Regions from separate parts of the Vibrio sp. 1978 genome, predicted to be linked through region 2. Evidence: predicted binding sites of a transcription regulator. Region 2 holds the regulator's gene; the other holds the start of a gene.
What was found. The regulator CRP, encoded in region 2, controls carbon source genes, mostly activating them, when cyclic AMP is high. The targets are predictions, from matches to a motif close to TGTGANNNNNNTCACA.
Positions count from the first base shown of each region.

Region 1: R8N49_RS15480 (NupC/NupG family nucleoside CNT transporter) is a predicted target of CRP. The motif match lies at 1,103-1,118, and genes of this name have one in related genera.

Region 1 is NZ_JAWPOP010000015.1:56,048-61,349, reverse strand. It holds gene R8N49_RS15480 (NupC/NupG family nucleoside CNT transporter) at 1-1,031, opposite strand, end outside; tRNA gene R8N49_RS15475 (tRNA-Leu) at 1,593-1,676, shown strand; gene R8N49_RS15470 (DUF2913 family protein) at 1,709-2,320, shown strand; gene R8N49_RS15465 (tryptophanase) at 2,399-3,799, opposite strand; gene R8N49_RS15460 (NADH:ubiquinone reductase (Na(+)-transporting) subunit B) at 4,098-5,302, opposite strand, start outside.
Region 2 is NZ_JAWPOP010000035.1:29,532-34,833, reverse strand. It holds gene R8N49_RS22560 (TIGR02444 family protein) at 1-257, shown strand, start outside; gene R8N49_RS22555 (hydrolase) at 345-1,352, shown strand; gene R8N49_RS22550 (YheU family protein) at 1,386-1,598, shown strand; gene R8N49_RS22545 (phosphoribulokinase) at 1,724-2,593, shown strand; gene crp (cAMP-activated global transcriptional regulator CRP) at 2,834-3,466, shown strand; gene R8N49_RS22535 (DUF1338 domain-containing protein) at 3,603-4,394, opposite strand; gene astD (succinylglutamate-semialdehyde dehydrogenase) at 4,643-5,302, opposite strand, start outside.

The DNA of each region.
Region 1 (5,302 bases), on a different contig from region 2:
GTGATAATAATTTGAGTATGCTCAGACAGTGTCGCTTTGTGCTGCACAAAATCGATAAACGCAACAAACTCATTCATCACCACTTTCTGACCAATGTATGAACCCGCAGCTAGGATTTCGTGGCTTGGCACACCAATCAACCATGCGAGAGGTGCAAACAAATAACCAAAAATCGCTTGTAGCGTTACGCCAGAGAAACCAAGTATCTCACCCAAGTTTTCTAGCCCCGTGTTCACCATCGCGATAACACTCACGAAAGCGATAAGCATGGTACCAACAGCAACAGCAACTTTCATACCGCCCATAGCACCGCTTGCTAGCGCATCAATTACGTTGCTTTCTTCTGATTTATCTAGCTCAATATTGTTGTAATCGCTTGGCGTTTGACGCTCAGGAACGATAATTTTTGCCATCATCAAACTACCTGGCGCTGCCATAAAGCTTGCCGCGATCAAGTATTTGAGGTCGACACCCAAACCAGCATAACCACCAAGCACACTGCCCGCCACTGAAGCCATACCACCAGCCATCACGGCAAACAGTTCAGAGCGAGTCATGTTAGAAAGAAATGGACGAATAAGAAGTGGTGACTCGCCTTGAGATAAGAAGATGTTCCCTGTTGCAACCAAAGACTCTGCTTTACTCGTACCCAAGAACTTCTGGATAGCGCCGCCAATAAATTGAATCACTTTTTGCATAATGCCCAAATAGTAAAGGGCGGAGATAAGAGCACTGAAGAAGATGATGATAGGAAGGACACGAATAGCGAAGATAAAGCCAGAAGAAGCGAGGTCACCAAAGAGGAATTTAATCCCTTCATCAGCAAAGCTGAGTAGCCCCGCGACCCCATTACTTAAACTCGCCAGCGCCGCTTGACCCAACGGGAAATAGAGCACCAAAGCAGCAAACCCCATTTGTAGCATCAAGGCGCGAGATACAGTTTTCCAATTAATGGAAGAACGACCCTCAGAAAGTAGGAAAGCACAACCTAGCAGTGCAACAATACCAAATAGACTAAATAGAACACTCATGAGCTGGACCTACTAAACGTTGAAAAAGAAAAAAGAGCCAAAGGAATTGGCAGAAGAAAGGGACAACGCAGCGAGTGATAACTCACTTTTAGATCCAGAATGTAGACAGAACGAATAGTTCGACATCTTATTTTTACCTTATACAAGCAATTGAACGTAGCTGGTCCGGTCCGTGGGGTCATTCACTGCTGGCGAGCATGTTGCTTGGCCTGCTCCATGTGACGGCTTGTATGGGTAAGGGTCCTGAACAACTAAACCCTAATTCCCGCTTAAACGGGACGCAAGTATAGCCAACAAAAAGAGATATTCATCACATTTATTTACGCAAACGTTCAAGCGTTCAAAATTTAGGCAAAAGTACTCTTTTGTCGTCATACTATTAATAAAAGTAAGGGCATAAGGATAGGCGTTGATGGTAAAAAACATAAAAGTGACCAATAAATATGCAATCAAACTCGAAAGAGCCAAAATTCGTCATTTTGCTCTCGCCAACAGGTGGATTTTGGTTATACAATTCGCGTTGCTTCTTTCGAGGCCTCTGAGTATTCAGAGCATCATGATGCCGAGATGGTGAAATTGGTAGACACGCTAGCATGAGGTGCTAGTGCCTTTGGTGTGAGGGTTCGAGTCCCTCTCTCGGCACCATTATCCTTCTTCCCTAATTTTGTTCGAGTGTAATGCAAAGTTCTAAGCAGGCAAGACAGTCTACAGATGCTAATCAACTTCTGAGTGAGCTTGCGGTTCACGCTTTATTACACCTGCACTTTAAAATTCACGCGTCCTCGCATGGCCTCTCCCTTAAAGAACGTAATGACTTACTTCAGAAATGGCTGAAACCAAAACTGAAGAGTAATCGCTATAAGCTGATTAAAAAGCCGTTAAAATCTTTGACTCAGCAGGCAAAAGGTGAGAACGGAAATCTGGAAGCATTACTCGAGCGCTGCGTCGGTGCAGACAAACCCAGCAACCCTCAACCCGATCTAGATAGCTACTTGCTGCTGATCAACGAGATTGAGAAGAAACTGGGGACTACCGTGTTATTATCTCGACCGGAAGACGTCGACTTATCTCACGACCAACACGGCTGTTTGCTGTGTGTGCTTTCTGAGAACTTAAATCAGCACTTCGATGATAATAACGCCCTAATCGCTCCTATTTCGATGCTGTTCCGCGGACCAATGAGTCAACGTTCACTTTTTCTTGGCAGCATTTACGCCAGTGGTACCTTCAATTATGAAGTGCAGTATCAAGACGACCAGTTCGTTCGCATCACATTAGAGTTGGCGTAAGTGTAACGCTAAGAAATAAACGAATCGAAAAAGGCCGCGAAACTCGCGGCCTTTTGCTTATCTAGATTTAAACTTGAGTTAATCGATCTCTTTAAATCGAGCAGTAAAGTGGCGCAGCACTGGTGGCTCGTACTCGAAAGTGAGCCCTTTTAACTCATGTGCACGATTTTTCAGTTCGATAATCGCATCCGCAATGTAATCCATATGATCGTTTGTGTAGACACGACGTGGAATGGTCAAACGCATCAACTCAAGCTCTGACACTTTTTGTTTACCCGTTTCCGGATCTCGACCAAGCAGCAACGATCCTATCTCTACTGCTCGAATACCCGCTTCCAAGTACAAAGCATTACACAATACCTGCGCAGGAAACTGATCCGCTGGAATATGTGGCAAAATCTTAGCGGCATCCACAAACACCGCATGACCACCCGTTGGGTATTGAATCGGAATACCGCCTTCACGTAAGCGCTCACCTAAGTATTGAACTTGGCTAATTCTATAGTGAAGAAAATCCTCATCCGCGGCTTCATACAAACCGCGAGCGAGCGCTTCCATATCACGCCCAGCCATGCCGCCGTATGTTACAAATCCTTCCATGGGTACGCAGCGCGTCTGCACCGCCTGGAACAACTCCTTATGATCACGAATACAACACATGCCACCAATGTTTACCATCGGGTCTTTCTTAGCTGACATGGTGAGCATATCACCGTACTGGTACATCTCACGGATGATTTCCAGAATCGATTTATTCTCGTAACCCGCTTCACGCTGCTTGATAAAGTAGGCGTTCTCACAGTAACGAGCCGAGTCAATCACCACTGGAATATCGTACTTGGTTGCAATCTCGTACACACTGCGCATGTTTTCCATCGACACAGGCTGACCACCGGAGCTATTACAAGTAATCGTGGTGATAATTGCACAAATGTTATGCGAACCGTGCGCTTCAATTGTTGCCACCAGCTTATCGATATCAAAATTGCCCTTCCAATCATAAGGCGTAGTGGTGTCGAATGCTTCTTCCGTTACCACGTTAATCGCTTTACCGCCATTGAGTTCAATGTGACCCGCTGTGGTATCAAAATGGTAGTTCGAGATAAATACTGGCGTTTCGCCACCACGCACCTGACGCATACGCTCAATCAAAGCTGGGAACAAAATTTGCTCGGCACCACGCCCTTGGTGTGCAGGCACGGTGAGCTTATAACCGAAGAAGTGCTCCACTGCATCACACAGGTTGTAGTAATTTCGACTCCCCGCATAGGATTCATCCCCCATCATGATGCCAGCCCACTGATTATCACTCATGGCACCAGTGCCAGAGTCAGTCAGCAAATCGATATAAACATCATCACTACGAAGAAGAAATGGATTATAGCCCGCTTCTTTTAACGCGACTTCACGGTCTGCCAAAGTCGTCATTTTGATTGGCTCAACCATTTTGATACGGAAAGGTTCTGGAATACGTTTCATTGTTAATTTCCTTATACGCATTGCCCTACGCAGTTTCACGTAAGACTAAAAAACAAATAGATAGAATGCTTTTCAATGCGATTGCATTGAGGAAATCAACGAGAAGAGATTTTACTAAGAAGAGACAAGCAGTAGTCTAGGTTATACCAGAACGACAGCACCAAACGGCTATCGAGAATATCCTTTATTCTCATCGTCTTCGTCCTCCTGATAAAAATAAAAAGTCAGAAACCCCATGTCTCTGACCTTTTCAATATAGTGCAGTTTTCAATCAATTTTCAGTGAGGTCACCCTCATTTTAAGAAGGTCTCGCCCTTTTCATTCTGCGTTTGATATTACTTTCTTTGACTAGGTAATCGAAAAGTGGCGCGAATAAGTTAGCAAATAGAATCGCTAACATGATGCCTTCTGGATAAGCCGGGTTCAGCACTCGGATAAAAATCGTCATCACGCCGATTAATACTCCGTATGTCCATTTCCCGTTATTGGTAAAAGCTGCCGAGACAGGGTCTGTCGCCATAAAGAAGGTACCAAACGCAACCCCACCAATCACGAAGTGCCAGTAGAACGGCATGGAGAACATGGGGTTAGAGTCTGAACCGATCGCATTCAATAGTAATGAAGCTCCGATTAAACCGACCAACACGCCCGCAACAATTCTCCACGATGCAATCTTCATAAAGATGAGAACCAAGCCTGTTAGTGCGATCAACAACGTAGAGACTTCACCCATCGAGCCTGGTAAATTACCAACAAAAGCATCTCCCCATGAAATTGTTTGTCCTGTCATATTATTTATCAAAGCACTTTGCCCGCCTTCATACCATTGACTAAGTGGAGTAGCGCCAGAGTAACCATCAGCCGCGACCCACACAGCACCACCGGACATGTTGGCAGGATAGGCAAAGTATAAGAACGCTCGCCCTGCTAAAGCTGGATTTAGGAAGTTTCGTCCAGTACCACCGAAAATCTCCTTCGCCACAACAATACCGAAAGTGATACCTAAAGCCGCTTGCCATAGTGGAATTGTCGGAGGAAGGATCAGCGCAAAGAGTATAGAGCTGACAAAAAAACCTTCATTCACCTCATGCTTTCGCACAATAGCAAACAGAACTTCCCAGAAACCACCAACGATAAACACCGTCGCATAAACCGGGAGAAAGTAAGTAGCACCAAGCCACATTTTACTTTCCCACCCCGCTTGTGAAACCGCATCTAACGAGCCCCATACCCAACTCAGTTGCCATGAAGAAACAAGCGCTTGCTGAGCTGAGGCTTGTTCCATTCCATACAACAAGGCATCACTCGCTTGCTGGCCTATGTTGTACATACCCCAGAACATGGCAGGGAAGACCGCCAGCCACACCATGATCATAATACGTTTTAAATCGATGCTATCTCGAACGTGAGTCATGCCCTGGTTTACCTTACCAGGCGTGTAAAAAATGGTTTCGACAGCTTCGAAAAGTGGGTAGAACTTGTGATACTTCCCACCTGGACCAA
Region 2 (5,302 bases):
TTCACTCCTTTCGCGACCTTCGTCGCCACCTTAAGTCTCAAGTCAATGACGCTTTGTATCGTGAGACCTTGCAGTTTGAGCTGCAACTAGAAAAGCAGCAACAAGCGGATTTGGTGGACTGCATTAACTCACTTGCACTACTCAAAAATGATGATGACCCACTGACGTTGAGATACTGTCGTCAACTCGGTGGGGAACATTTGCAGCAAGCCTTTGCTATTCCGGTGCCAAACATTCAACCACCAAAACGCCCATAAATCTGTAGAATACCTATAATCTTTATAAAGGATTATATTAATAAGTTCTTCAACGGACACCGAAGGACCGCATAAGAGCAGTTAGGTATGACACAATTTTTCGCAGCCGCCGGGATCAAAAACCCGCATCTCCAAACGCTTTTGCCGCGTTTTATTCGCAAAAAAGCGTTGTTTACGCCGATTTGGCAAACCCTCGATACATCCGATGGCGACTTTCTCGATCTCGCGTGGAGCGAGGACCCAACCCAAGAGCCTGCACAAAAAAAGCCGATTTTTGTTTTATTTCATGGATTAGAGGGGTGCTTCTATAGCCCTTATGCCAATGGGCTAATGAATGCATTTGCTCAATCTGGATGGCTGTCGGTGATGATGCATTTCCGCGGTTGTAGCGGTAAGCCAAACAAGAAAGCTCGCGCCTATCATTCTGGTGAAGTGACTGACGCCCTCCACTTCTTAGAGCACCTTGAGCAACGCTTTCCTGATAACCCCAAGGTTGCGGTTGGTATTTCTCTTGGCGGTAACATGTTGGCGAATTATTTAGCCCAATATAAAGACCACCCTATTTTGAATGCAGCGACTATTATCTCAGCGCCTTTAGACCTAGCGGCGTGTGCGAACCGTATAGAACAAGGCTTTTCAAAAGTGTATCGCCGTTATCTGCTTTCTTCACTGAAACGTAACGCGTTACAAAAGCATCATCTACTGCATGGCGAGCTGGCGCTGTCCTACAACTCAATCAAACGTGTCACACGGCTGTATGAATTCGATGATTTGATTACCGCACCATTGCATGGCTTTAAAGACGCACAAGATTATTACGACCAATGCTCTGGCTTAAGTAAACTACAGCAAATCACGCTACCCACACTGATCATCCATGCCAAAGACGATCCGTTCATGACCGATGATGTGATACCGAAGTTTGTTCTGCCAGATAATATTGATTACCGTCTCTTTGAGCACGGTGGCCATGTTGGCTTCCTGACAGGAACGGCGTTAAAACCTAAGTTTTGGTTGGAGGAAGCGCTGCCCGCGTATTACGAAAGTATCGCCGCAGATTACCTTTCTGCTGTATCCAAGCAACGAACGCAGTAAACTAGCCGCTCATCATAAAAGTTAGAGGTATTTATGATCATTCCATGGCAAGACATTGCGCCGGAAACATTGGAAAACTTAATTCGTGAATTCGTCTTACGCGAAGGAACGGATTACGGAACCGTCGAGGTTTCTTTGCATGACAAAATTGATCAAGTTAAAGCTCAATTGGAAAAAGGTGAAGCGGTTATCGTGTTCTCTGAGCTACACGAAACCGTCGATATTCAGCATAAAACAAAATTTTAGACCCTTCACATTTTACCGTATCCCACTCGATGACAAGGTATTGTTACGTGCTATAGTGGGATATCGACCGTGCAGTAGTAACTCTACTGCACATTACAGGTAAGTAATTTTCGACAAGGTTTGTCATGTCAGCTAAACACCCAATTATTGCGGTTACTGGTTCGTCCGGTGCCGGCACGACCACTACATCTGAAGCCTTCCGTAAAATGTTCAATATGATGAACGTTAAACCCGCATGGGTTGAAGGCGATAGCTTCCATCGCTTTACTCGCCCAGAAATGGACATCGAAATCCGCAAAGCCCGCGAGCAAGGTCGACACATTAGCTACTTTGGCCCACAAGCTAATGACTTCCCGGGATTAGAAGAGTTTTTCCGTAAGTTCGGGCATGACGGCACTGGCAGCGTGCGCCGTTATCTGCACACGTTTGACGAAGCGGTTCCCTACAATCAAATGCCAGGCACGTTTACACCGTGGCAAGACTTACCCGAAAACAGCGACGTTCTGTTTTATGAAGGGTTACATGGTGGCGTGGTCGATGGCGATGTTAATGTTGCTCAACATGTGGATTTCTTAATCGGCATGGTGCCGATTGTGAACTTAGAGTGGATACAAAAATTCGTACGTGACACTCGCGATCGCGGCCATTCGCGTGAAGCGGTAATGGACTCAATCGTGCGATCCATGGACGATTACCTCAACTATATCACTCCGCAGTTTTCTCGTACTCACATCAACTTCCAGCGCGTACCGACCGTTGATACTTCCAACCCACTTAATGCAAAAGGCATCCCTAGTTTGGATGAGAGTTTTGTGGTGATTCGCCTACGCGGTATCAAGAATGTCGACTTCCCATATCTGCTGGCCATGATTGATGGCTCATTCATGTCACGCCACAACACGATTGTCGTACCCGGCGGTAAGATGAGCTTTGCAATGGAGCTCATAGTTCGGCCTATCCTACAACAGCTCATCGAAACAGGGAAAATTGGCTAAAAACCTGCCTGCGAAGATGTTTACTTTTCATACCGTGATCATGTGCACAGTTTTGCTTACAAAATCTCAATCATGGCACGATTAAAATCAAGAAATCGTTTTCGAAAAAGGATACTATTTCTTACCGAAACACAAGAGAGCTTGCAGCATATAAAAAGTGCTCTTATTCTAGTAGGCCTAATTCAGGCTTAGCTAAAATATGGATAGCGCAAGCGTACCCTGCAGAGGAAGTGAGATATTATGGTTCTAGGTAAACCTCAAACCGACCCAACATTAGAGTGGTTTCTTTCACACTGTCATATTCATAAGTACCCTTCAAAGAGCACGCTAATTCACGCGGGCGAAAAGGCAGAAACTTTGTACTACATCGTTAAAGGTTCTGTTGCGGTTCTTATCAAAGACGAAGAAGGTAAGGAGATGATCCTTTCTTACCTAAACCAAGGAGACTTTATTGGTGAACTTGGTCTATTCGAGGAAGACCAAGAGCGCACAGCTTGGGTTCGTGCTAAATCTCCTTGTGAAGTTGCTGAAATTTCTTTCAAGAAGTTCCGTCAGCTTATCCAAGTAAACCCAGACATCCTAATGCGTCTTTCTGCGCAGATGGCTCGTCGTCTTCAAGTAACTAGCCAAAAAGTGGGTGACCTGGCGTTCCTAGACGTAACTGGTCGTATCGCTCAGACGCTTCTGAACCTTGCAAAACAACCAGACGCAATGACTCACCCAGACGGCATGCAAATCAAGATCACTCGTCAAGAAATCGGTCAAATTGTTGGCTGTTCTCGTGAGACAGTAGGTCGTATTTTGAAGATGCTAGAAGAGCAGAACCTAATCTCTGCTCACGGTAAAACCATCGTGGTTTACGGTACTCGTTAATCTCAAACTAGAGTGACACGAACAAAATTATAAAAGCCACCAATGGCAACATTGGTGGCTTTTTATTTACTCATGACCAAATAAGATAGGGTGCAGCGAACACTAATGAGTAAGCTTAACAGGTTAACCCTAAAACTTAGCCATTCGTACTTTCAAAGATTTTGTCAGCTGAAGCGGCCACGAAACCTGGGTACAAATCACCATTTTCCATCGGATAGCGCTTAGCAAATTCATAAAACCCGCCAGGGATAATTTCAGTGCCTTCGCTAAAACGAACCGCTACTTTATCTGCCATGGTCGATGACTGCTCTAGCAACACCTCAGGAGTGCCCTTCACTTCACCACCATTTTCATTAATGGTAAACCCAGCGGTACGCAGATGATCGTTTACCTGCTTCACTTCTTCATATTCATTGAGTTGGTTAACGCTCACCGTGAAGTGGTTTGCTCCGTAACCATGCGCCGCAAGCCAAGATGCGTACTCACTTTCTTTAGCCAACGTTTGGTAATCAGCAAAGCTTAAATCCCACAAGCGTCCACCATGTAAGAATGCGCTATCGTTCAGCTTGTCAGCATCGACTTGTGCCACCAAATTTTTCACAATCTCTTGTAGCTCAGGCGAGCACTCTTCAACTTTTAGCTCACTAATAAATACTTTAGGTTGCTTCGGATCTGGGTGCTCATAGTGCTTAGCAACCAGCTTTTTGCTTTCGAAAACGTAATCACCACACGCCTTGTAACCAATAGCTACAAATGGCTTAGCTAGAGTTTCAATACCAAGAGGCGCGATATTGAAGGTACGTAAAGCTATATGATCATTAATCAGAGGCTCATCTTCTTGAAGCAGCTGATGCACTTTAGCCGCCGAAGGGCAAAGACGTTGAATGTAATCTTGCCATAGCGATTCAAATAACACATCGGGCGTCATAACGACTCCTTGTTACGAGATGTAGAGTTTAAAGGTAAGCGGAAGTTGGCTGCTCGTTCACAACAAAAGTTGTCCAGAATAATGAACGAGCAACCATCAACCTGTGACGGTAAATGCCAGTCAGTCAACACGCTTTTCCGAGTCTTTGCTCACTTTTCGTGTTCTGCCAACGATCACTACAACCCATACCTAAATGATGCGCCGGCAAGGTGAGCCGCAATGCATAGTTGCGACTCTATTATTAAAACTTATAGCGCTACACCTGGACTCAATGTTGCAGGCAAGACAGTCTCTTGACCTTCCATTGATGCCATTGGGTACGCACAGTAATCTGCTGCGTAGTAAGCGCTTGGGCGCAAGTTACCCGACGCCCCCGGACCACCAAATGGCGCATCACCGCTTGCACCAGTGAGCTGGCGGTTACGGTTCACGATACCTGCACGAATGTGGTCAACGAAGTATTCCCATTCTTGGTCGTCGGTTGAGACCAAACCAGCAGATAAGCCAAAGCGCGTATCGTTTGCTAGCGCCACGGCTTTGTCTAACCCTTCGTAACGCACCACTTGCAGAAGTGGGCCGAAGTATTCTTCATCTGGTAACTCAGCAATGTTCGTTACATCAATGATGCCAGGAGAAACAAACGCCGCCTCTCCTGCTTTCGCTTCAATCAAGCTTTCACCGCCAAGAGACTGTAGATTAGCTTGTGCATCAAGAATAAACTTGGCTGCCACGACCGAAATTTGCGGTCCCATAAATGGCGCAGGTTCTGCAAATGGTTGGTCTACGCGAATATTGCGTGTCGCTTCAACGAGCTTGGTGATAAGCGCATCGCCTTTTTCACCCAATGGCACATACAAACGACGAGCACACGTACAACGCTGCCCAGCACTGATAAACGCTGACTGGAT